DNA from 3 places in the Clostridium sp. ATCC BAA-442 genome. Region 1 is predicted to be linked to each of the others. Evidence: riboswitches for the same ligand, from Rfam matches in the RefSeq annotation. Region 1 holds a riboswitch; each other region holds the start of a gene.
What was found. Region 1 has a riboswitch for cobalamin ahead of ACESY8_RS05360 (ABC transporter substrate-binding protein). Riboswitches for the same ligand answer to the same signal wherever they lie in the genome.
Positions count from the first base shown of each region.

Region 2: another riboswitch for cobalamin. It lies ahead of ACESY8_RS01680 (ABC transporter substrate-binding protein); the one in region 1 lies ahead of ACESY8_RS05360 (ABC transporter substrate-binding protein).
Region 3: another riboswitch for cobalamin. It lies ahead of ACESY8_RS14365 (energy-coupling factor ABC transporter permease); the one in region 1 lies ahead of ACESY8_RS05360 (ABC transporter substrate-binding protein).

Region 1 covers NZ_CAXSQB010000008.1:38,064-45,029, reverse strand. Annotated here, with positions in the region: gene ACESY8_RS05370 (ABC transporter substrate-binding protein) at 1-793, opposite strand, end outside; gene ACESY8_RS05365 (ABC transporter substrate-binding protein) at 827-2,503, opposite strand; gene ACESY8_RS05360 (ABC transporter substrate-binding protein) at 2,534-4,210, opposite strand; cobalamin riboswitch at 4,435-4,610, opposite strand; cobalamin riboswitch at 4,851-5,036, shown strand; gene ACESY8_RS05355 (nitrogenase component 1) at 5,163-6,665, shown strand; gene ACESY8_RS05350 (nitrogenase component 1) at 6,662-6,966, shown strand, end outside.
Region 2 covers NZ_CAXSQB010000002.1:119,672-126,637, forward strand. Annotated here, with positions in the region: gene eutC (ethanolamine ammonia-lyase subunit EutC) at 1-172, opposite strand, end outside; gene ACESY8_RS01660 (ethanolamine ammonia-lyase subunit EutB) at 189-1,556, opposite strand; gene ACESY8_RS01665 (hypothetical protein) at 1,729-1,875, opposite strand; gene ACESY8_RS01670 (sensor histidine kinase) at 1,900-3,102, opposite strand; gene ACESY8_RS01675 (ANTAR domain-containing response regulator) at 3,095-3,700, opposite strand; cobalamin riboswitch at 3,989-4,169, shown strand; gene ACESY8_RS01680 (ABC transporter substrate-binding protein) at 4,304-5,905, shown strand; gene ACESY8_RS01685 (ABC transporter permease) at 5,984-6,937, shown strand; gene ACESY8_RS01690 (ABC transporter permease) at 6,934-6,966, shown strand, end outside.
Region 3 covers NZ_CAXSQB010000038.1:4,207-11,172, forward strand. Annotated here, with positions in the region: gene cbiB (adenosylcobinamide-phosphate synthase CbiB) at 1-880, shown strand, start outside; gene ACESY8_RS14345 (pyridoxal phosphate-dependent aminotransferase) at 1,102-1,956, shown strand; gene ACESY8_RS14350 (cobyric acid synthase) at 1,956-3,452, shown strand; gene ACESY8_RS14355 (precorrin-8X methylmutase) at 3,457-4,104, shown strand; gene ACESY8_RS14360 (sirohydrochlorin cobaltochelatase) at 4,120-4,917, shown strand; cobalamin riboswitch at 4,909-5,080, shown strand; gene ACESY8_RS14365 (energy-coupling factor ABC transporter permease) at 5,112-5,831, shown strand; gene ACESY8_RS14370 (energy-coupling factor ABC transporter substrate-binding protein) at 5,845-6,135, shown strand; gene cbiQ (cobalt ECF transporter T component CbiQ) at 6,135-6,914, shown strand; gene ACESY8_RS14380 (ATP-binding cassette domain-containing protein) at 6,911-6,966, shown strand, end outside.

The DNA.
Region 1 (6,966 bases):
CGTCCACTTCCCCGGTGCGCAGGGCCATCACCAGGGCATCCTGGGAGTCGTAGCTGCGCACCGTCACGCTGCGTACCGTCAGGGCGCGGCCCATGTAGGTCTCCCCAACCGCCTCATAGTGCATGGTCTGCGCCTCCTCATCCACCTGGACAAGCTTATAGGGGCCGCAGCCGATGACAGCATCCTCGCCGGTGTAGCCGGAGGGATCCTCGATTCCTTCCCAGATGTGCTTGGGATACATACGCACAAAGACGGCGGAGTTCCCCAGGGTGAAATAGGCCGCCCCATCGGCCACCTGGAAGTCCACGGTGGTATCGTCTACCTTCTCCACGCCAGTGATCTTGGAGAGATAGCCAGACTTGAGTTTGTTGTTCATCAAATCGACCGTAAAGATGACATCGTCAATCGTAAATGGCTCTCCATCATGCCACGTAATTCCCTGATCCGTGGCAAAGGTAGCCCGGATGGTGCTGCCCTTGTCCAGAATCTCCCAGGAGGTCATCAGGTTGGGCTGCATCTCGTTATTCTCATCCCGCACCAGCCAGGTTCCGGCGCAGAAGGCATTGTAGTTCATGCGGCCGAAGGAGCCGCTCTCCGAGGCCAGCGTCCGTGGAGTGACCTCCTTGCAGATGCCGATCTTCAGCTCCTCCACCACGCCGGCGGAGGCCGTCCCCTCCGTCTGCGCCGGAGCGCTCTGGGGTACTCCGCTCTCCTCCGGCGTCTGCGCGGAGCAGCCAAATAGCCCCAGCGTCAAGGCCCCGGCCAGGAGCAGGGAAAGCACTTGTTTTTTCATGCGGAAAATACTCCTTTCATATTCAGATGCCGCTTAACGAACGGGGCGCAGGCTATACCAGGTCTCGCAGTTGATCACGCCCCAGCCGGGATAGTTCGTCCACCCCTCGTATTTGTCCGTGCGGTAGGGAAAGTACGCCTTGTCCCAGCAGAGGGCTTCCCCGATGTACTGCTCCGCATTGATCTGCTGAAGGAGCTTGGTTCCCTCAATGTAGGCCTTCTCATCAGACGCCTGCCGCCTGGTCTCATACGCCTCTACAAACTCCGGCAGATCACAGGTGCCCCAATTGCCATCCAGGGTATTGTCAATAAAGTAATAATAGCAGGAGGTCTGAGACGCCATTCCGGAAGTGCAGTAGCAGATAAAGATCTGGTAGGTTCCCTCCTTGCAGAGCTGATCCTCATATTCCTCATTGGTAATGCTCTGCTCGTCCACATGGGCCTTAACCCCAATGGCATCCAGGTTTTGAACCATGACCTCTGCAATCCGCAGGTAGATCTCGCGGCGTGTGCTACTGTTCTGGGGGGAAACCAGAATATCCATGGGGCTGCCGTCCGGCATCTCCCGGTAGCCGTCTCCGTCCACATCCAGGTAGCCGCCTTCATCCAGAGCGGCCTTCGCTGCCTCCAGATTCTGTTCCAGCTTGGGCAGCGTCTCATCATAGCCGAGATTCGGCGGCGCAATGACCCCCACCCCGGGTACCTGGGCATCCTCACCGCCGATGGCGTCGGCCAGCAGCTCGTAGTCCAGGGAAAGCGTGACTGCTTTTCGGAAGTTCAGGTCGTCCGTAGGCCCTTTCCGGAAACCGAACATGATCATATAGCTGCCCGTATTGTCACTCATACCGGGCTCCACGTGCTCCACACCCGTGATGGAGGATGCCATAGTGGCCGGGATGGGACTGGCATAGCTATACATGGCGTCAATTTCGCCATTGCGCAGAGCCATGACCAAAGCATCATTGCTGTCAAAGGACCGGAGTGAAACCTTCTTTACCGTCACCTCGCGGCCCAGATAGGTGTCGCTTACGGCCTCGTAGTAGCTGGTCTGAGCATCCTCGTCCAAGCTGACAAAGCGGTAGGGGCCGCAGCCGATGACAGCATCCTCCCCACGGTAGTCCTTGGGGGCGTCAATGTTCTCCCAAATGTGCTTCGGCTGGACGTAGAAATAGCCAGCCACCAGCTTGAGCCACTGGTAGGCACCGGGTTCCTTCAAAACCACCTTGATGGTGTCCTCGTCCACCTGCTCAGCATGGTCCACATAGGAGCCGTAACTGGATTTGCGCACATTGATGTTATAATCGAAGGTAAACAGCACATCGTCCATGGTCAGGGGCTCCCCATCATGCCAGGTGATGCCCTGGTCCAGCGCCAAGTCACAGGTGATGGTAGTGGAGTCTTCACTGACCGTCCAATCTGCAACAAGGAATGGCTCTACCTCGCCGTTGGGCCCCGTCTGCCAGAAGGGCGCTGTCACAAAGGAGTTATAGCACATCTTTCCAAATGCGCCGCTCTCCACAAAGGTGGTAAAGGTGTCGTTTGCGGCGGTGGTCCCGAGGTGCAGCTCCTCCACCACGCCGGCGGAGGAGCTGCCCGCCGTTTCGGCAGGAGAGCTCTGAGGTGCGCTCTCCGCCGCCGGCTGCGCAGAGCAGCCGAACAGGCTCAGCGCCAGCGCGCCGGCTAAAAACAGGGAAAGGGCTTGCTTTTTCATTTGAAAACCGCTCCTTTCATACCGCGTCTATTAGACTGCGGGCCGGGTGGAGAACCAGGTCTTGTAGTTGATCACGCCCCAGCCGGGGAAATTGGTCCAGCCCTCATAGTGGTCGGTACGGTAGGGGAAGTAGGCCTTGTCCCAGCACAGAGCCAGTCCCACCACCTGTTCATCGGCAAGCGCTTGCAGCTCCTTCATGGCGGCGTTGTACGCCTCGTAGCTGCCGGCGGTCTTCTTGGCCTCATAGGCGGCGACAAACTCCGGGAGCAGGCAGGTGCCCCAGCGGTTGTTGTCGTTATCCCCGATCATGTACATGAAGGCGGTGTCATACATGGCCACGCCGGGAGAGGTATAGCCGATGTAGAGCTCATAGGTGCCCTGCTTGCGGACCTCGGTGGCGTGGTCGGAGTTGCGCACGCTCTCCTCGTCCATGGTAGTCTGCACGCCCACGGCCTCCAGATTGGTCTTGAGCACTTCGGCGATGCGCAGATAGAGGGCCTGACGGGTCTTGTTGTACTGGGGAGTAATGAGGACATTCAGCTCGCTGCTGTCGGGCATATCCCGCCAGCCGTCGCCGTCAGCATCCACATAACCGCCCTCATCCAGCAGGGCGTTGGCTTCGTCCACGTCCTGAGCCAGCTCGGGCAGCGAGCCGTCAAAGCCCTTATTGGGGGGCGCCACGATACCGGCGTGGGGGATCTGGCCGTCCTCCCCTCCGATGGTGACGCGGAGCAGCTCGTAGTCCAACGCGGCCCGCACGGCCTTGCGGAAGATCAGGTCGTCGGTGGGCTGCTCGTTGAAGCCGAACACCAGTTGATAGTTGCCGGGGTTGTCGCTCATGCCGGGATCCAGCCCCTCCACTCCGGTGATGGAGTCCACCATGGTGGCGTTCAGGGAGTTGGAGTAGTCGTACATGGCGTCCACCTCCCCGCTGCGCAGGGCCATCACCAGGGCGTCGTGGCTGTCGTAGGTGCGCACGGTCAGCTTGCGCACGGTCAGCTCCTGTCCCATGTAGGTATCCGACACCGCCTCTAGGGTCATGCTCTGGGCCTCCTCGTCCACGCCTGTGAGCTTGTAGGGGCCGCAGCCGATAGCGGCGTCCTCGCCGGTGTACTCGGCGTATTCGCCCTCCACCTTGGACCACACATGCTCCGGCCGAAGGGTGACGAAGTTAGCCATGCTGTTGAGCATGGTGAAGGCCTTGCCGTCGGTCAGCGTCAGGGTGGCCGTGGTCTCATTCACCGCCTCCACCCCTGTCAGGCCGCTGCAATAGCTGGACTTGCGGTCGATCAGATATTGGAAGGTAAACACCACGTCATCCATGGTCACAGGTTCACCGTCGTGCCAGGTGAGGCCCTGATCTGTGGCAAAGGTGGCGGTAATGGTATTCAAGTCGCCGCTCAGCTCCCAGCCCGTCATGAAAAAGGGCTGAACCTTGCCATTCTCATCGGTGACTACAAAGGGAGCGGTGACCACCGCGTTGTAGTTGAGCTTGCCGAAGATACCGTTTTCCGTCATAACGTTGGCGCCGTCAATGGCGGCGGTGGTACCGATGCGCAGTTCCTCCACATAGGCAACGGAGGACTTGCCGCTCTCCACCGCTTCCGGCGGGCCGCTTTGGGTGGAAGCCGCCGGGTTCTGTCCCGCGCAGCCGGCTGCGGTCAGCGCAAGAGCGCTGGCCAGCAGAAGGGATGCCAGTCGTTTCATACATGTTCCTTCTTTCCTTCTCTTAAATTTCTATTCAAAACAGGGACGGTCCCCTGCTTTGGTCTTATAATGAAAGAGCATTCCTGTTTTGTCGTTAGAAAACAGGAATGCTCTTTGTCCTGGATATGCAAAAAGGGCACCGCCGTCCCCAGCGATGCCCAGTTAATGCCCCAATGACCGCGATATCCACCGCGGCAGCATCCAATTCTCCCTCGCCGAAAGAATAGAATCCGATAGACATGGCAGGTCTTCTGACTCCAGATCATCCGGCTTCGCTCACCTTCCCGGTTTCCCAGTGGTATTAAGCGGGCCGTCCCTGTTACAGCAGCGGGAGCTGTCGCAGACTTGCACTGCGTTCCCTTTTCAATACAAACGTATCACCATATCCTGCTATATGAAATTATGGATTCAGTATACACCGCCGTCCAAGGCCTGTCAATATGTGTCTAACTGCGCCGAATGCTCTCCACTTACGGAGCCTAGCGGCAACAGGCACATTCCATTCCCACCGGCTCACCGCCGCATCTGCTCTTCGCCGCCTGTAACGGGCGAACCAATCAAGTATAAGAAATCTCGCGTTGAGAGCAGTCACAGGAGATCACCCCCCTTTTCTTTCCGGCCGGGCTGTGCTATAATTCCTTCATATACGTTTTCAGCAAGTGGCCAGACTCCGTCTGGTTAGAGGGAATCGGGTGCAACTCCCGAGCGATCCGGTCACTGTAAGCGGGGAGCGGGCTGCAGATCGCCATTGCATGTTTCACATGTGAGAAGGCGCAGCACGTGACGAGCCGCAAGCCAGGAAACCTGCTTGCTGAATTTGTGGGGACGCTTCCGGTGAAAGCTGCTCCACAGGCCGCCGGCCCTGCCGGTGCGCCTGTCTGCAAGCCGGCTCCGCGTCAGAATACGCGGGGCCGGCGATTTTGCTTTCTCCGGGCAGAGAGGAGAAATGCGCATGCGACAGCCTTTTTTTGAAGATCTGATGACCGCGATGTACCCCTCCGGCCTGCTGCACACCTTTGGTGTAAACGGGAAGATCTCCGGCAGCGTGGGGGCGGTGGGGGAAATGCAGGAGGTGCTTCCGCTCCTCCACAGCCCGCGGGGCTGTGGGTTTCACTACCGCTATTCCGCCCGGCGTCGGCACCAGCCCTTTTACAGCGTGCTGACCTCCAATCTGGAGGAGCGGGACATCATCTGCGGCGGGGAGGAGAAGCTCCGCCAGGCCATACGGGACGCCTGGAGCCGCTACCGCCCCGGGCTCATCATGGTGATCCCCTCCCCGATCAGCGACATTCTGAACGAAGATGTGCGCTCCGTATGCGCCGAGCTGCGGCGGGAGGGTATTTCGGTAGTGGGCGTCCAGTCGGAGCTCTTCTCCCACCGGGACAAAAACTACACCCGGAACCGTCTGAAAGAGCTGGCCCACCAGACCATCACCGGCGACAACCGGCTGGAGATGGAGCTAAAGGGCTGCGGCTTCACCGAGGCGCTCTACGCCCTGGTGGAGCAGGTGATGGAGCCGTCCGCTCAGATCCCGCACAGCATCAACATCGAGACGGTGGGCTGGGGGAGCGAGGGAAAGGCCGCCCTGCGGGAGCTGGAGGTCTTTTTGAACGGCTGCGGGATTCAGGTGAACACGTGGATCCCCAGCGCCCCCCTCTCCTCTCTGGTACACGCCCCGGCCGCGGAACTGAATCTGGTCAAGCGGGTTCGCTGGGCCAGACGCATGCGGGAGAAATTCGGAACCGCATACCTTCACATCGGCGGCGCGGGACGCTACGCCGGACTGGATGGAATCTGCACCTTTTACCGGGACATTGGACAGGCCCTCCGCATGGAGGCGGCGGTGGAGCCCGTCGTCCTGGCGGCGCGGGCCCAGGCCCTGGAGGAGACGGCGGAGGCCCGCCGCCGCCTGGGGCAGGCCCGGGCGGTTCTCGTCAGCCGCAGCATCCAGCAGGCTCCCTTCGAGCTCAAATCCTATGTGCGGGACTATGGCCTGTCGGTCTCCCATCTCTGTGTCATCCTGACCCCGGAGAGCCGTAAAAACCTGAATGTCACCCCCGCGCTGGAGGACAGCCTGCTGGCCCGGGTACGGGAGGCCGCCGCCCTCTACAGCCCGGAGACACAGCTCCTCCTGAACCCGGCAGAGGAGACGCTGCGCGGAATCTTCGCAGAGGCGGATGTGGTGGTGGGCACCGGCGACTTCACCTTGGAGGGGATGGGCGCGCCGCTGATCCCCGCGGTCAACGAAACCACCTCCCTCTCCTTTCCCTCCTATGTCCGCACGGTGCGTAGGATGTGCCGCCGCCTGGAGCACGGGACGGAGCGCAGCAGTCTTCTGCTGGGGAAAATGCCCTTCCAAAGCCGCCATTACCCACTGTACTGTAATCAGTCTAATCTGGCCGCCAAGGAAATGTGGTCCAGAATGTGGCTCAATCGAAAGGGGGATTCCGTATGAGGCCGGCCAGCGGCTGCAAGCTCTTTGGAGCCTATCAGGCTTTGGGTGGAATTCAGGACGGCATTGTTCTGCTCCACTCCGTGGTGGGCTGCAATTTTGGCTCCATGTCCCTCCACGTTGCCCAGGATATGCGGGATATCCGGCAGACCTGCACCGTCATCAGCGACAGCGACGTGGTGTTCAGCGGCGAGGCTTCTCTGGAGCGGGCCGTCCGCTCCGCGCTGGAGCTCTTCCAACCGTCCGTCCTGTTTGTGGTCAGCGGCTGTGTGAGTGAGATGATTGGGGACGATATCCCCGCCGT
Region 2 (6,966 bases), on a different contig from region 1:
TGGGCACGTCGATAATCTGGCGGAAATCTACGGCGGACAGGTCGCGGACCTCTCCGCTCTCCACCGCGCCGGAGGCCGGGGGGACGGGAGCGGCGGACTGTGCACCGGCGGTATCGCCCACTACCTCGGAGATGGCTTTCAGGATGAGCTCTCTCAGTTGGGTTTCATTCATATCAGTTCCCTCCCTCTCACTGTAGGAAAATGGAGGCGTCGCCGGCCAGCTCGGTCAGGACACCCTTTTCGTCAATCAGGCCCCGCTTCATCATCCACTGGTGGAACTCCGGCGCGGGCAGACGGCCGGAGAGCTCCCGCAGGGTGGCGTTGTCGTGGTAGCTGGTGTCCTGGTAGGAGAGCATGATATCGTCGTTGACCGGCACCCCGATGTAGTAGTTGGCCCCCGCGGCGTTGAGCAGCATGGTGGCCATCTCCTGCTCGTCCTGGGTAATGGAGGTGTGGTTGGTGTAGCAGGGGGCCATGCCCATGGGCAGGCCCATCAGCTTGCCCATGAAGTGATCCTCCAGGCTGGCCCGGATCATCTCCTTGCCGTCGTAGAGGGTTTCCGGCCCGATGAAGCCGGACACGTTGTTCACCATGAAGGGGCGGAAAAAGCGGCCAAAGCCGTAGGTACGGGCCTCCAGGGTCATCTCGTCCACCCCGCAGTCGGCGCCAATGGACACCTCGGAGCCCTGGCCGGTCTCAAAATAGAGCAGGTTGGGGCCGGTGCTCAGGGCGTGCTGGCAGGCCAGTTCATAGGCCTCCGTGCAGAGCTGGCGGCTCACGCCGAAGTCGTTGTTGGCGGCCTCTGTGCCGGCGATGGACTGGAAAATCATGCTCAAAGGCGCGCCCTTCCGAATGGCGTCCATCTGGGTGGTCATGTGGGAGAGAACCACCAGTTGGGTGGGGATGTCGTTGCGGCAGATAAAGCTGTAGACCGCATCCGCGATACGCCGGGTGCTCTCCACATTGTTTTCCACAGGGTTGATGCCCATGCAGGCGTCGCCGCAGCCGTAGGAGACGCCCTCCATCATCTGGATCAGGATCTCCTCGGGGTCGTCGGTGGGGCTGTTGGGCTGGTTGCGGAAGGCCAGCACGCCCGGCTGGCCGATGGTGGTGTTGCAGCGGGTGATGTGGTGAATTTTGCTGGCGCCGTAGACCAGATCCATGGCGGACATGAGCTTGGCCACGGCCGCCGCTACCTCGCCGGTGAAGGCCCGGCAACTGCGTACCAGGTCGTCCCCCGTAGTTTTGTGGTCCAGAATCCACTCCCGCAGCTCGCCAATGGTCATGCCCTTGAAACGCTGGTAGGTGGGCTGGTTGAGTCCGTCGAGATTGACCCGGGTCACCTCGTCCTTTTCATAGGGGACGGTGGGGTTCTCGGTCAGCTCGCCCACCGTCAGCTCGGACAGGACGACTTTGGCCGCCACCCGCTCCGTCACGGTTTCGGCGGCCACGCCCTGAAGCCGGTCGGCGGCCTTGGGCTCGTTGGCCTTGGCCAGGACATCCCTGATGTCGCGGAAGGCGAAGGTCTGGCCGTTCAGTGTGGTTTTCAATTTCATTCTGCTGCACCTCTCCTTTGCGCCGGACGCCCCCTCGGCGCCCGTTTCAAGCTTGTCAAATTTGGCTGTTTATGCAAAACAGCCCAGGGGCAGCGCCTGCGCTGTCCCTGGGCTGCATCGCCCGTGCTCTTGTACGCGCCGCCATAGCCTCAGGTCGGCGCACGATTTGGTTTTACTGCTCCAGAAAGTCGAAGGAGATCCGCGTCCCGCCGGGGCCGCTCTCCACGCTCCACTCGCCGGTGAGCTTCTCCCGCACGATCGTGGAGGCCAGCTCCAGACCGGCGCCTCCGGGGCGAGGGCGGTCCGCCTGGAAGCCCACGCCGTTGTCCCAGACGGTGAGCTGTCAGAGGGGGCGCCCGCTGTGGAGCTCGATGCCGATCCTTCCCGCCTGGCCGGAGGGAAAGGCGTATTTCAGGGCGTTCTGCACCAGCTCGTTGACCACCAGGGCCACCGAGGAGGCGCAGTCCGCGGACACAATGACGTCCTCGCCGCCCACGTGGATGGTGACACGGCGGGCGGAGGGCAGAAGGGTCTGGAGCATGTACCGGCGGATCTGCTCCAGAATCTGAAGGAGGGAGACCTTCTCCCGGGAGACCTGTACGATGCCATCCAGCGTGGCGGCCAGGGAGAGCAGCCGGTTGGCCGTATCCAGAAGGGCGGTCTGCACCGGCGGGGACTCGGCCGGATCACAGCCCCGGCTCCGGGTGAGGTTGGCGAGCATCTGAAGGTTGTTTTTCATGCGGTGCCGCAGCTCCTGAAGTGCCGTCCGCTGCAGGGCCAGCTCCTCCTCTAGCTGCCGCTGGCGGGTGAGGTCGTGGATGATGAGCGCCGCCCGGGCCTGCCCGGAGGAGAGAGGGAGGCGCTGGTACTGGAGTACCCGGTTGGCCAGGGCCGTCTCGTGCCTGTCCTGGTCGCACTCGCTGAGGGCGGCGGGCTGAATGTTGTTGACGGGCATCCCGGCCAGAGTGCCGATGTAACCCATCCGGCGGTAGAGGGCTGTGGCCGCCGGGTTGAAGCCGCAGACCCGGTCCTCCTCATCCAGGAAAAGGACGGCGTCGTCCAGACAGGGGGATACCGCAGCCCAGTCCAGAGCCCCGGACGCCTGCTCCGCCTCCCGCTCCCCAGCGGGCGGCGGCTCCTCGGCGGCCAGAGCGGGCCGCTCATAGATGAGGACGCCGATCAGCCGCCCCTCATAAAAGAGGGGTTCCACCGACTGGACGATCCGGCGGTCCTCCGGCATGGAGACCGCCCGCACCCCGGAGGTGGGAACCGCCAGACGGAAGGAGCGGTCCACCGCCGGCTCGTCCCGCCAGTGGATCAGCATACCCAGGATGGAGCTGCGGTAGTTGGAGGGGACGGTTTGGGGCTTCGCCTCACAGACCACGATGGCAGAGCGCCCGCTGACGGTCCGGCAGTCGATGAAGACATCCGCCTGCTCGGCGTTGGCCAGGGCGGGGAGCAGGGCGCCATAGGATTCCAGGTAGGAGATCTCCGCGTCCGTGAGATCCGTGTATTTCTGACAGAGCATCCGCGTGGCGCTAATCATGCCGCTCCTCCTGCTGGGCCAGCAGATAGCTGGCGACCCGGGCCATAGACATGCCCTTGCGGCGGCTGAGCTCCCGAATGTACTGGTAGGCCTCGTCCTCGCGCATCCCCCTGGTCTCCATCAGCAGGAGCTTGGCCTGGTCGATGGGCTCCCGGTTCTGACAGCGCCGGCTCAGGTGCTGATACTCCTTGTTCAGCAGGTAGTACTCCTTGCTGCGCGCAATACACAGCTCGATGGTAGGCAGAATCTTCTCCGCCTCAAAAGGCTTGGTGAGGTACCCCGCCGCCCCGCACGCCTGTACGCGCTCGATGTGCTCCCGGTCGCTGAACGCCGTCAGAATGATGACACATTTGGCGGCCCGGTCCGCCAGAACCTGTCTGGCCACGCTCACGCCGTCCAGCAGCGGCATCTGGATGTCCAGCAGCGCCACGTCAGGGGCCGACGCCCGGCAGCCCTCCACCGCCTCCATCCCGTCACAGGCCTCGCCCACCACCCGATATCCGGGGAGCCCCTCAAAAAAAGTGCGCAAGGTACGGCGAACGCCCTCATCGTCATCAGCCAGGAAAATGGTGGTCTTGCCCATCCTGGTCACACCCATACGCCTGTCCTCCCGTTTTACAAAAAAGAGCATCTTGAAGCGCACAAAAACGCCTCAAGATGCTCTCCACGCATCTGAAGTCAAACCCACTCCCGCCCGGAAGTGGAGTACGGCAGGTTTGCTACACCCGGCATAACCTGACCTTTCGATTGTATACGATATTATATAAAAAACCCGCCTTTCTGTCAACCGTAATTTGGAACTTATGGCTGGGATAGGAGAGAAAATTGTGATATTCTGCCTCCGCCATCTTGACAGGCGGGGGGCGCGCGGCTATAATGAACGCCGACAAGTGAATCAGCAGACGGTAGCGATTGCTTTCATTGGGAATGCGGTGAGAATCCGCAGCAGCCCTCTCTACTGTAAGGATGACAAGCGCCCAGATATGTCACTGTCCGGTACGCCGGATGGGAAGGCGGGCGTGAGGATGAGTCCAAGCCAGGAGACCAGCCGCCTGCGGTGTGTGCACGTTCTTTCGGTGGGGAAAGCTGTGCAGCGCCGGTCTGCCGGCCTGTCATCCGATTGCGGCTCCTCTCTGGAAAACAGGGGGGAGTTTTTTTGTGCATGGATTCATGCGTCAGTCAATTTGAGAGGAGCATGAACATGAAAAAGCGCACCCTGTCTCTGCTGCTTGCCGTTGCCTGTGCCCTGTCCCTGTCGGGCTGCGGCGGCGCGCCCGCGCCGGATGCCCAGACCTCCGCCCCGGCGGGCAGCGAAACCCCTGCCGCCGTGGACCAGACCCGCGAGATCGTCTTTGCCGCCTCCCGCGACCAGTGCCCCGGCGAGCAGGACGCCTACTACGCCTCCATGTCCCTGGGCGTGTGGGAGCCCCTGATCACCAAGGACGAGAGCGGCAAGCCCGCCCCCGCCCTGGCCACCGAGTGGGAGCACAACGAGGACTCCACCGTGTGGACCTTCCATCTGCGGGAGGGGGTCACCTTCTCCAACGGCACTCCCTTCAACGCCGACAGCGTGCTGGCCAACTTCGACCGCATGAAGAAGGGGCCCTTCGAGTCCTCCTTCTACGGCATGAACATCAACACCATCTACCCCGGCCTGGTCTCCTACGAGAAGACCGACGACTACACCGTGGTGCTCACGCTCTCCGAGGGGCAGCCCCTGCTGGACTACACCATGGTCAACTACGGCTCCGCCATCTTCGAGCCCTCCTGCTTCGCCGAGGACGGCACCTTCGCCGGCTTCCCCATCGGCACCGGCCCCTACGTGGTGACCGAGAACGTGCTGGGCCAGTACTGCGTCATCGAGCGCAACGATAACTACTGGGGTACCCCCGGCATCGCCAAGACCTTCCGCTTCAAGGTCATCCCCGACGCCGAGACCCGCTACACCGCCCTGCGGGCCGGCGAGGTCCAGGGCCTGTGCGATCTGGGCGCCATCTCCCCCTCCCAGGCCGCGGAGATCGACGGCGATCCGGCCTACAACGTGTCGGTGGGCGACTCCGGCATCACCCACTTCCTCAACGTCAACGGCGGCGCCTTCCCCTTCAACGACGTGCGCATGCGGGAGGGCCTGTCCCTGCTGCTGGACCGCCAGACCATCATCGACAGCTTCTACAACGGCTACGGCCTCGCCGCCGGCGGCTTCCTGAACTACACCTCCGCCTTCTACCGCGAGCAGCCCGTGCAGCACGACCCGGAGCGGGGCGCCGAGCTGATCCGCGAGGTGGTGGGCGACCAGGAGGTGGAGCTGCTGTTCCTGCTGCCCGGCGTGGACGCCAACCGCTACCCCTACCAGGAGGAGGCCGAGTACATCCAGTCCCTGCTGGAGAACATCGAGGGTACTAACATCAAGGTCAGCATCCAGCAGATGGACTGGGGCCCCTGCAAGGAGGAGATGGAGGCGGGCAACTACAACCTGTGCCTCAAGATCCAGGGCCTGCCCTCCGCCAACCCCTTCTCCCTGTTCAAGGGCTTTATGTACACCGAGGGCGGCACCAACATCAGCTACGGCCTGGGCTACCACAATGACCACGTGGACGAGCTGATCGAGGAGGCGGCTACCTGCCTGGACGCCGGCCGCCTGACCGAGATCTACACGGAGCTCCAGGAGATCTCCGCCGTAGACTTCCCCAACATCCCCGTGCTGTACTCCCAGGAGGTGGTGGCCTCCTCCAGCGACATCACCGGCTATCAGGCCACGGTGTACGGCCTGACCGGCTTCACCCAGGTCTGCTGGGCCGGGTAAGGACCGTGTGTGAAAATAAGCCCCCGCGAGGCGGGGGCTTATTTTCCGCCTGTATTCTGTCTCCGAAGGCGGTGGATCATGGCAATTCTCAAGTACATCGGCCGCAGGCTGCTGGTGCTCATCCCGGTGCTGCTGGGCATCTCCCTGGCGGCCTTCCTGCTGGGGCGCATCGCCCCCGGCGACCCGGTGGACGACGCGCTGTTCCGCATCGGCATTGAATTCCCCACGGAGGAGGACCGGGCGGACATGCGCGCCGAGCTGGGCCTGGACCGGCCCTTGCCGGTGCAGTACCTGGACTGGCTGGGGGACGCCCTCCGGGGGGATCTGGGCCGCTCCTACATCGGCAACAAGGACATCGCCCAGGAGCTGATGACCCGGCTGCCCATCACCCTCAAGGTCTCCCTGGCCGCCATGCTGGCGGCGGTGGTGTTCGGCGTGGGAGGCGGCGTGCTCATGGCGGCCTGCCACGGCACATGGCTGGATACGGTGCTCAAGGGGCTGTCCACCCTGCTGCTGTCGGTGCCCGGCTTCTGGCTGGCCCTGTTTCTCATCACGGTGTTCGCCGAGTGGCTTCACCTGCTGCCCACCAGCGGCCTGGACCGGGGGCTGGCCTCCCTGGTGCTGCCCGCCGTGGCTCTCTCCGCCGCCAACGTGGGCTCCACCTCCCGCTTCACCCGGGGCAACATCCTGGCCCAACTGGGGGAGCAGTACATCGTGGTGGCCAACGCCAAGGGCCTGTCCCAGCGGGCGGTGATGGTGGGGCACGCCTTCCGCAACTCCCTGGTGCCCATCATCACCCTCATCGGCAACTACTTCGGCGGTATCCTGGGCGGGAGCACCATCATCGAGAACATCTTTGCCATCCCCGGCCTGGGCAGCTATGTCCTCTCCGCCATCCAGAACCGGGACTACCCCGTAATCCAGGGCTATGTGCTCATCACCGGCACCACCTTCGTGCTCGTTACGCTGGCCATCGACCTGCTCTACATTGCGGTCAACCCGAAAATCCGCCTACAGGGGGGAGAGGCATGACAAGACGCCGGAAACAGAACATCAAGCTG
Region 3 (6,966 bases), on a different contig from region 1:
CGTCGGTGTGCTGATCGCCGCCCTGGAGAAGCTTCTGCGGCGGCTCTTTCCCAAGTCCCCCGGCGGCGAGCTGGCCGGCGGCGCGGCGCTGGTGGCGCTCACCATCGCCATTCCAACCGGCCTCACCGCCCTGTTGCTGTGGGGGTGCGGCCTGCTCAGCCCCTGGCTGGCTTTCGCGGCGGAGGCGCTGCTGTGCTATCAGCTGCTGGCCGCCAAGTCCCTGCGGGACGAGAGCGACAAGGTGTACGAGGCCCTCAAGGCCGGAGACCTGCCCGGCGCGCGGCACGCCGTGTCCATGATTGTGGGGCGGGACACCGAGCGGCTGGACGAGGCCGGCGTGGCCAAGGCGGCGGTGGAGACCGTGGCGGAGAACGCCTCCGACGGGGTGATCGCCCCCCTCATCTTCCTGGCCCTGGGCGGCGCGCCCCTGGGTATGCTCTACAAGGCGGTCAACACCATGGACTCCATGGTGGGCTACAAAAATGACCGCTATCTCTACTTCGGCCGGGCGGCGGCGCGGCTGGACGACGCGCTCAACTTTCTCCCCGCCCGCATCGCCGGGGTGCTCATGTGCCTGGGCGGCGCGGCGGCGGGTTACGACGGGAAGAACGCCTGGCGGATCTTCCGGCGGGACCGGAAGAGGCACAAGTCCCCCAACTCCGCCCACACCGAGGCGGCCTGCGCCGGAGCGCTCCAGCTCCAGCTGGCGGGGCCCAACTACTACTTCGGCCAGCTGGTGGATAAACCCACCATCGGCGACGATCAGCGGCCGGTGGAGGCCCTGGACATCCTGCGGGCGGGCCGGATTCTCTACGCCACCGCCTTTTTTGCCCTGCTGCTCTTCTGCGGCGTGCCCCTGCTGATTCTGCTGTTCCCGTAACACCGGCCCGCCGCCCCACCCGTCCACCATCCTGACCAGAGAGAAGGGAATCACCATGACCCCATATACCCACGGCGGCGACGTGCTCACGGCGCGGGCCCGCTTCGGCGGCGACGTGCTGGACTGCTCGGCCAACCTGAACCCCCTGGGGATGCCCCCGGCGGTGCAGGCGGCCGCCGCGGCCGCCCCCGCTCCGGGCGGCCATCGCCGCCCACGACGGGGTGGCGCCGGAGCAGGTGCTCTGCGGCGGCGGGGCGGCGGAGCTGATCTTCCGGCTGGCCTACGCCCTGCGGCCCCGGCGGGCGCTGGTCACCGCCCCGGCCTTCTCCGAGTACGAGGAGGCGCTGACGGCGGCTGGGTGCGCCGTGACGCGCCACCCCCTGCGCCGGGAGAACCGCTTTGACGTGGACGGCGGGCTGCTGGACGTCATCGCGCCGGGGGTGGAGCTGGTCTTCCTCTGCACCCCCAACAACCCCACCGGGCGGCTGGTGGACGGGGCGCTGCTGCGGGCGGCGGCGGAGCAATGCCGGGCCGTGGGGGCGGTGCTGGCGGTGGACGAGTGCTTTTTGCCCCTCTCCGACGGGGCGGGGCCGGGGCTGGCCCCCTGTCTGGCGGAGCACCCCAACCTGCTGCTCCTGCGGGCCTTCACCAAGAGCTACGCCATGGCGGGCCTGCGGCTGGGCTACGCCCTCTCCGCCAACGGCGGACTTCTGGAGCGGATGGCCGCCGCCGGCCCGCCCTGGAGCGTCTCCACCCCCGCCCAGGCGGCGGGGCTGGCCGCCCTGGAGCAGTGCCCCGACTGGCCGGAGAAGGCCCGGACCCTGCTGGCGTCGGAGCGCCCCGCCCTGTCGGACGGCCTGACCGCCCTGGGGCTGGAGGTGGTGCCTGGACAGGTTAACTACCTGCTGTTCCGGGCGGCGGGCGCGGCCGATTTGAAGGAGCGGATGCTCATGCGGGGCGTGCTCATCCGCTCCTGCGCCAACTACCACGGCCTGGGGAACGACTGGTACCGGGTGTGTGTGGGACAGGCGGAACAAAACCGGCGGCTGCTGGCCGCCTTAAAGGAAGTGTTGTGATGGCCAACGCGATTATGATCCAGGGAACCGCCTCCAACGCGGGCAAGTCCCTGCTGGCGGCGGGGCTGTGCCGCATCTTTGCCCAGGACGGCTATAAGGTTGCCCCTTTCAAATCCCAGAATATGGCCCTTAACTCCGCCATCACCCCCGACGGCTTCGAGATGGGCCGGGCCCAGGTGGTGCAGGCCGAGGCGGCGGGGGTGGCCCCCGACGTGCGGATGAACCCCATCCTGCTCAAGCCCACCAGCCACGTGGGCTCCCAGGTGATCGTCAACGGCGTGCCCCGGGGCACCATGGCGGCGGGGGAGTACTTCCGCTATCGCAAGAGTCTCATCCCCGAGGTGATGGCGGCCTACGAGTCCCTGGCGGCGGAGTACGACATTATCGTCATCGAGGGGGCGGGCAGCCCGGCGGAGATCAACCTACGGCAGGACGACATTGTGAACATGGGCATGGCCCGCCGGGCTAACGCCCCGGTGCTCCTGTGCGGCGACATCGACCGGGGGGGCGTGTTCGCCTCCCTCTACGGCACGGTGAAGCTGCTGGAGCCGGACGAGCAGGCGAGGATCAAGGGCCTGATTATCAACAAATTCCGGGGGGATGTGGATATCCTCCGCCCCGGTCTGGGGCAGCTGGAGGCCCTCTCCGGCAAGCCGGTGCTGGGAGTTGTCCCCATGATGGACGTGGATGTGGACGACGAGGACTCCCTCTCCCACCGCCTGAGCGGAGGGGGAAGGGTGGGCCTGGTGGACATTGCGGTGGTGCGCCTGCCCCGCCTGTCCAACTTCACCGACTTCAACCCCCTGGAGCGGATGGAGGAGGTCACCCTCCGCTACGTCCGCAATCCCCGGGAGCTGGGGCGCCCCGATCTGGTGATCCTCCCCGGCACCAAGAACACCATGGACGATCTGCGCTGGCTGCGGGAGAGCGGCATGGAGACCGCCGTGCTCAAGCACGCCTCGGCCGGCGGAGCGGTGATCGGCATCTGCGGCGGCTATCAGATGCTGGGGAATACCGTCTCCGACCCCGACGGGGTGGAGGGGGGCGGCTCCCTCCGGGGCCTGGGCCTGCTTCCCGCCGACACGGTGTTCCAGGGGGAAAAGACCCGCACCCGGGTGACGGGGGCCTTCCGCGCCCCGGAGGGGCTCTTCCGCGCCCTGGCCGGCGTGGCCTTCGAGGGCTACGAGATCCACATGGGCCGCACCGAGAGCGGGGCGGCCCCCCTGGCGGAGTTCACCACCCAGACCGGGGAGCGGCGCTCCGACGGCCTCAGCGCGGGCAACGTGTGGGGCTGCTACGTCCACGGCATTTTCGACAAGGCGGCGGCGGCCGCCGCCCTGGTGAACGCCCTGCTGGCGGCCAAGGGGCTGGAGCCGGGCGCGGCCAGCGTGGACTGGCAGGCGTACGCCCAGCAGCAGTACGACAAGCTGGCGGCCGGCCTGCGGGCCAGCCTGGATATGAAACGCATTTACCGGATTCTCAACGGGGAGGAATAGAGACATGAAACACATCGAATTGCAGCGGGTGGCCCCCGCGGACATTGAGGCCCGGAGCATGGAGCTCATCGGCCAGGAGCTGGGGGAGCGGGTGTTCCCGGCGGAGCAGCTGCCCGTGGTCAAGCGGGTGATCCACACCACCGCGGACTTTGAGTACGCCGACAATCTGGTCTTTTCCGCCGGGGCGGTGGAGGCGGGCATCGCGGCCATACGGCAGGGCTGCACCATCGTCACCGACACCCAGATGGCCTTCTCCGGGGTGAACAAGCGGGTGCTGGAGAAATTCGGCGGCCGGGCGGTGTGCTTCATGTCCGACCCGGACGTGGCCGCCGAGGCCAAGGCCCGGGGGGAGACCCGGGCCACCGTGTCCATGGAGCGGGCCGCCCGGCTGGAGGGGCCGCTGGTGCTGGCCATCGGCAACGCCCCCACCGCCCTGGTGCGGGCCTGCGAGCTGATCGACGCGGGGGAGCTCAGGCCCGCCCTGGTCATCGGCGTGCCGGTGGGCTTCGTGAACGTGGTGGAGAGCAAGGAGCTGCTGCTCACCCTGGACGTGCCCCACATCGTGGCCCGGGGGCGGAAGGGCGGCAGCAACGTGGCCGCCGCCATCTGCAACGCCATGCTCTATCAGGCCAGCAACAACGCGCGGGAATAACGGGAGGGACGCACGATGACAGAGAGAGCGGTTCTGGCGGTGTCCTTCGGCACCAGCCACCGGGACACCCTGGAGAAAAACATCGCGGCCATTGAGGCCGAGCTGGCCGCGGCCTTCCCGGAGCGGGCGGTGCGCCGGGCCTTTACCAGCGGCATGATCCTCCGCAAGCTGGCGGGGGAGGGCACCCACATCGACAACGTGCCCCAGGCGCTGGAGCGCCTGCTGGCCGGGGGCTGTACCGACGTGGTGGTGCAGCCCACCCACGTGATGAACGGGGAGGAGTACCACAAGCTGCTGACCCAGGCGGAGCCGTACCGCGCCCGCTTTGCCCGCATGGCCTTCGGCCGCCCCCTGCTAACGGCGGCGGAGGACTACGCGGCCCTGGGCCGCGCCCTGATGGAGGCGCTGCCAGCCCAGCGGGCGGACACCGCCGTGCTCTACATGGGCCACGGCTCGGAGCACCAGGCCAATTCGGCCTATGCCCTGATGGAGTACACCTTCCACGATCTGGGTCGGAAGGACGTGGTGATCGGCACGGTGGAGGGCTACCCTGGCTTCGGGGAGGCCCTGCGCCGGCTAAAGGAGCGCCCCCAGGTGCGGAGGGTGGAGCTGCGCCCCCTGATGACCGTGGCGGGGGATCACGCCAAGAACGATCTGGCGGGGGATGAGGAGGACTCCTGGCGGCGGCGTCTGGAGGCCGAGGGCTACGAGACGGCCTGCGTGCTCACCGGCCTGGGGGAGTACCCGGCGGTGCGGGCGCTGTTTGTGGAGCACGCCAGGCAGGCGGAACAGCTCCAGGCGGAAGCCTGTTGATATAGATCCGGGGGCCGGAAACGGGAAGACGGGTGCAAATCCCGCGCAGTCCCGCTGCCGTAAGAGAACAGCCGGTGCGCACGGGCCACTGGGGCGACCCGGGAAGGCGCGCAGCGGCGGAGACGCTCAAGCCGGAAAACCGTGCCGGCTCCGAATTCACAGCCACCTACGAGCGATAGGAAAGGATGAAACACATGATGAATCAACGAAACACACGGCTTCTGCGCACGGCAGCGGTGCTCGTCGGCCTGCTGGGCGTGCTCACCATGAGCGCCTCGGCCATGCACATTGCCGAGGGCTACCTGCCGGTGGGCTGGGCCGCCGGCTGGGGCGTGGTATGCGTCCCCTTTGTGGTGGCGGGCTTCCTCTCCATCCAGAAGAAGATCGCCCAGGCCCCCAAGGCCAAAATCCTGCTGGCCATGTGCGGAGCGTTTGCCTTTGTGCTCTCCGCGCTGAAAATCCCCTCCATAACCGGCTCCTGCTCCCACCCCACCGGCGTGGGGCTGGGCGCCATCCTGTTCGGGCCCATGACCATGGCGGTGCTGGGGCTGATCGTCCTGCTGTTCCAGGCTCTGCTGCTGGCCCACGGCGGCCTGACCACCCTGGGGGCCAACACCTTTTCCATGGCCATCGCCGGCCCCATCGTGTCCTGGGCGGTCTACAAGCTGCTGCGCAAGGCAAACGCCCCGGCGGCGGTGGCGGTCTTCGCCGCGGCCGCGCTGGGCGACCTGTTCACCTATGTGGTGACCTCGGTGCAGCTGGGGGTGGTCAACGGCGGCATTGGGAAATTCCTGATGGTGTTCGCCGTCACGCAGATCCCTCTGGCCATCGCCGAGGGCCTGCTGACCGTGGTGGTGTTCAATGTGCTGGAGAAGTACAGCCGGGAAGAGCTCCACGCCCTGTGCGTGCTGTAAGGAGGGAACCGGAATGAAGGTATGGCAGAAAAATCTGATCCTGATCGTGCTGGTGGTGCTGCTGGCGGCGCTGCCGCTGTGGCTGCTGCCCAACGCCGAGTTCGGCGGCGCGGACGGCCAGGCGGAAGAAGTGATCCTGGAGCTTCAGCCCGACTATGAGCCCTGGTTTGAGCCGATTCTGGAGCCGGCCAGCGGCGAGGTGGAGTCCCTCCTCTTCGCCCTCCAGGCCGCCATCGGCGCGGGCGTGGTGGGCTTCGTCCTGGGCCGCATCACCAAAAAGCCGGAAAAGAGGGATCAGGGCTGATGGGAACCGACCGCTACGCCTATCAATCGCGGCTGCGGCGAATCTCCCCCATGCCGAAGCTGCTTCTGACCGGCTCGGCGCTGGTGCTCTGCCTGCTCTGCGACAGCGTAACGGTCGGCCTGGTCACCCTGCTGGGGATGTGGGGGCTGGTTACCGCCCTGGGCGGACTCAGCCCCCGCGTCTTCCTGCGCTTTCTGTGCATCCCGATGGCCTTCCTGGCCGTCGGATGCGTGACGATCCTGATCAACAGCTACCCCCAGGGCGCGCCGGTGCTGCTGGCCGTGCCGGTGGGGGAGCGGCTGTGGGGCTTTGACGGGGCGGCGCTGCTCCGGGCCGGGCGGCTGTTCTGCAAGGCACTGGGGGCGGTGGGAGCCATGTACTTCCTGGCGCTGAACACCCCGATGACCGATGTGACCATGGCGCTGGAGCGGCTGCACGTGCCCCACCTGATGGTGGAGCTGATGGAACTGATCTACCGCTTTATCTTTGTCCTGACCGAGACCGCCTCCCGCATCCGCCTGGCCCAGGAGTCCCGGCTGGGCTATCAGGGGCTGCGCCGCTCCCTGTCCTCCCTGGGCACCCTGGCCTCCATGGTGTTTCTCCGGGCGTGGCGGAAGGCGGATCGGGTGTATACCGCCCTGGAGTCCCGCGGCTACAGCGGAAGCCTGGTCACCCTGTCCGGCGACTATGCGCGGGGGGCGTGGCTCTACCCGCTGACGGCGGCGGTGGCGGCGGTTCAGCTGGCGGCATGGTATTTCGAGAGGAGGGTGATGGGATGATGGAGGCCGCGATTGAGGCCAGAGAGCTGCGCTATATTTATGAGGACGGCAC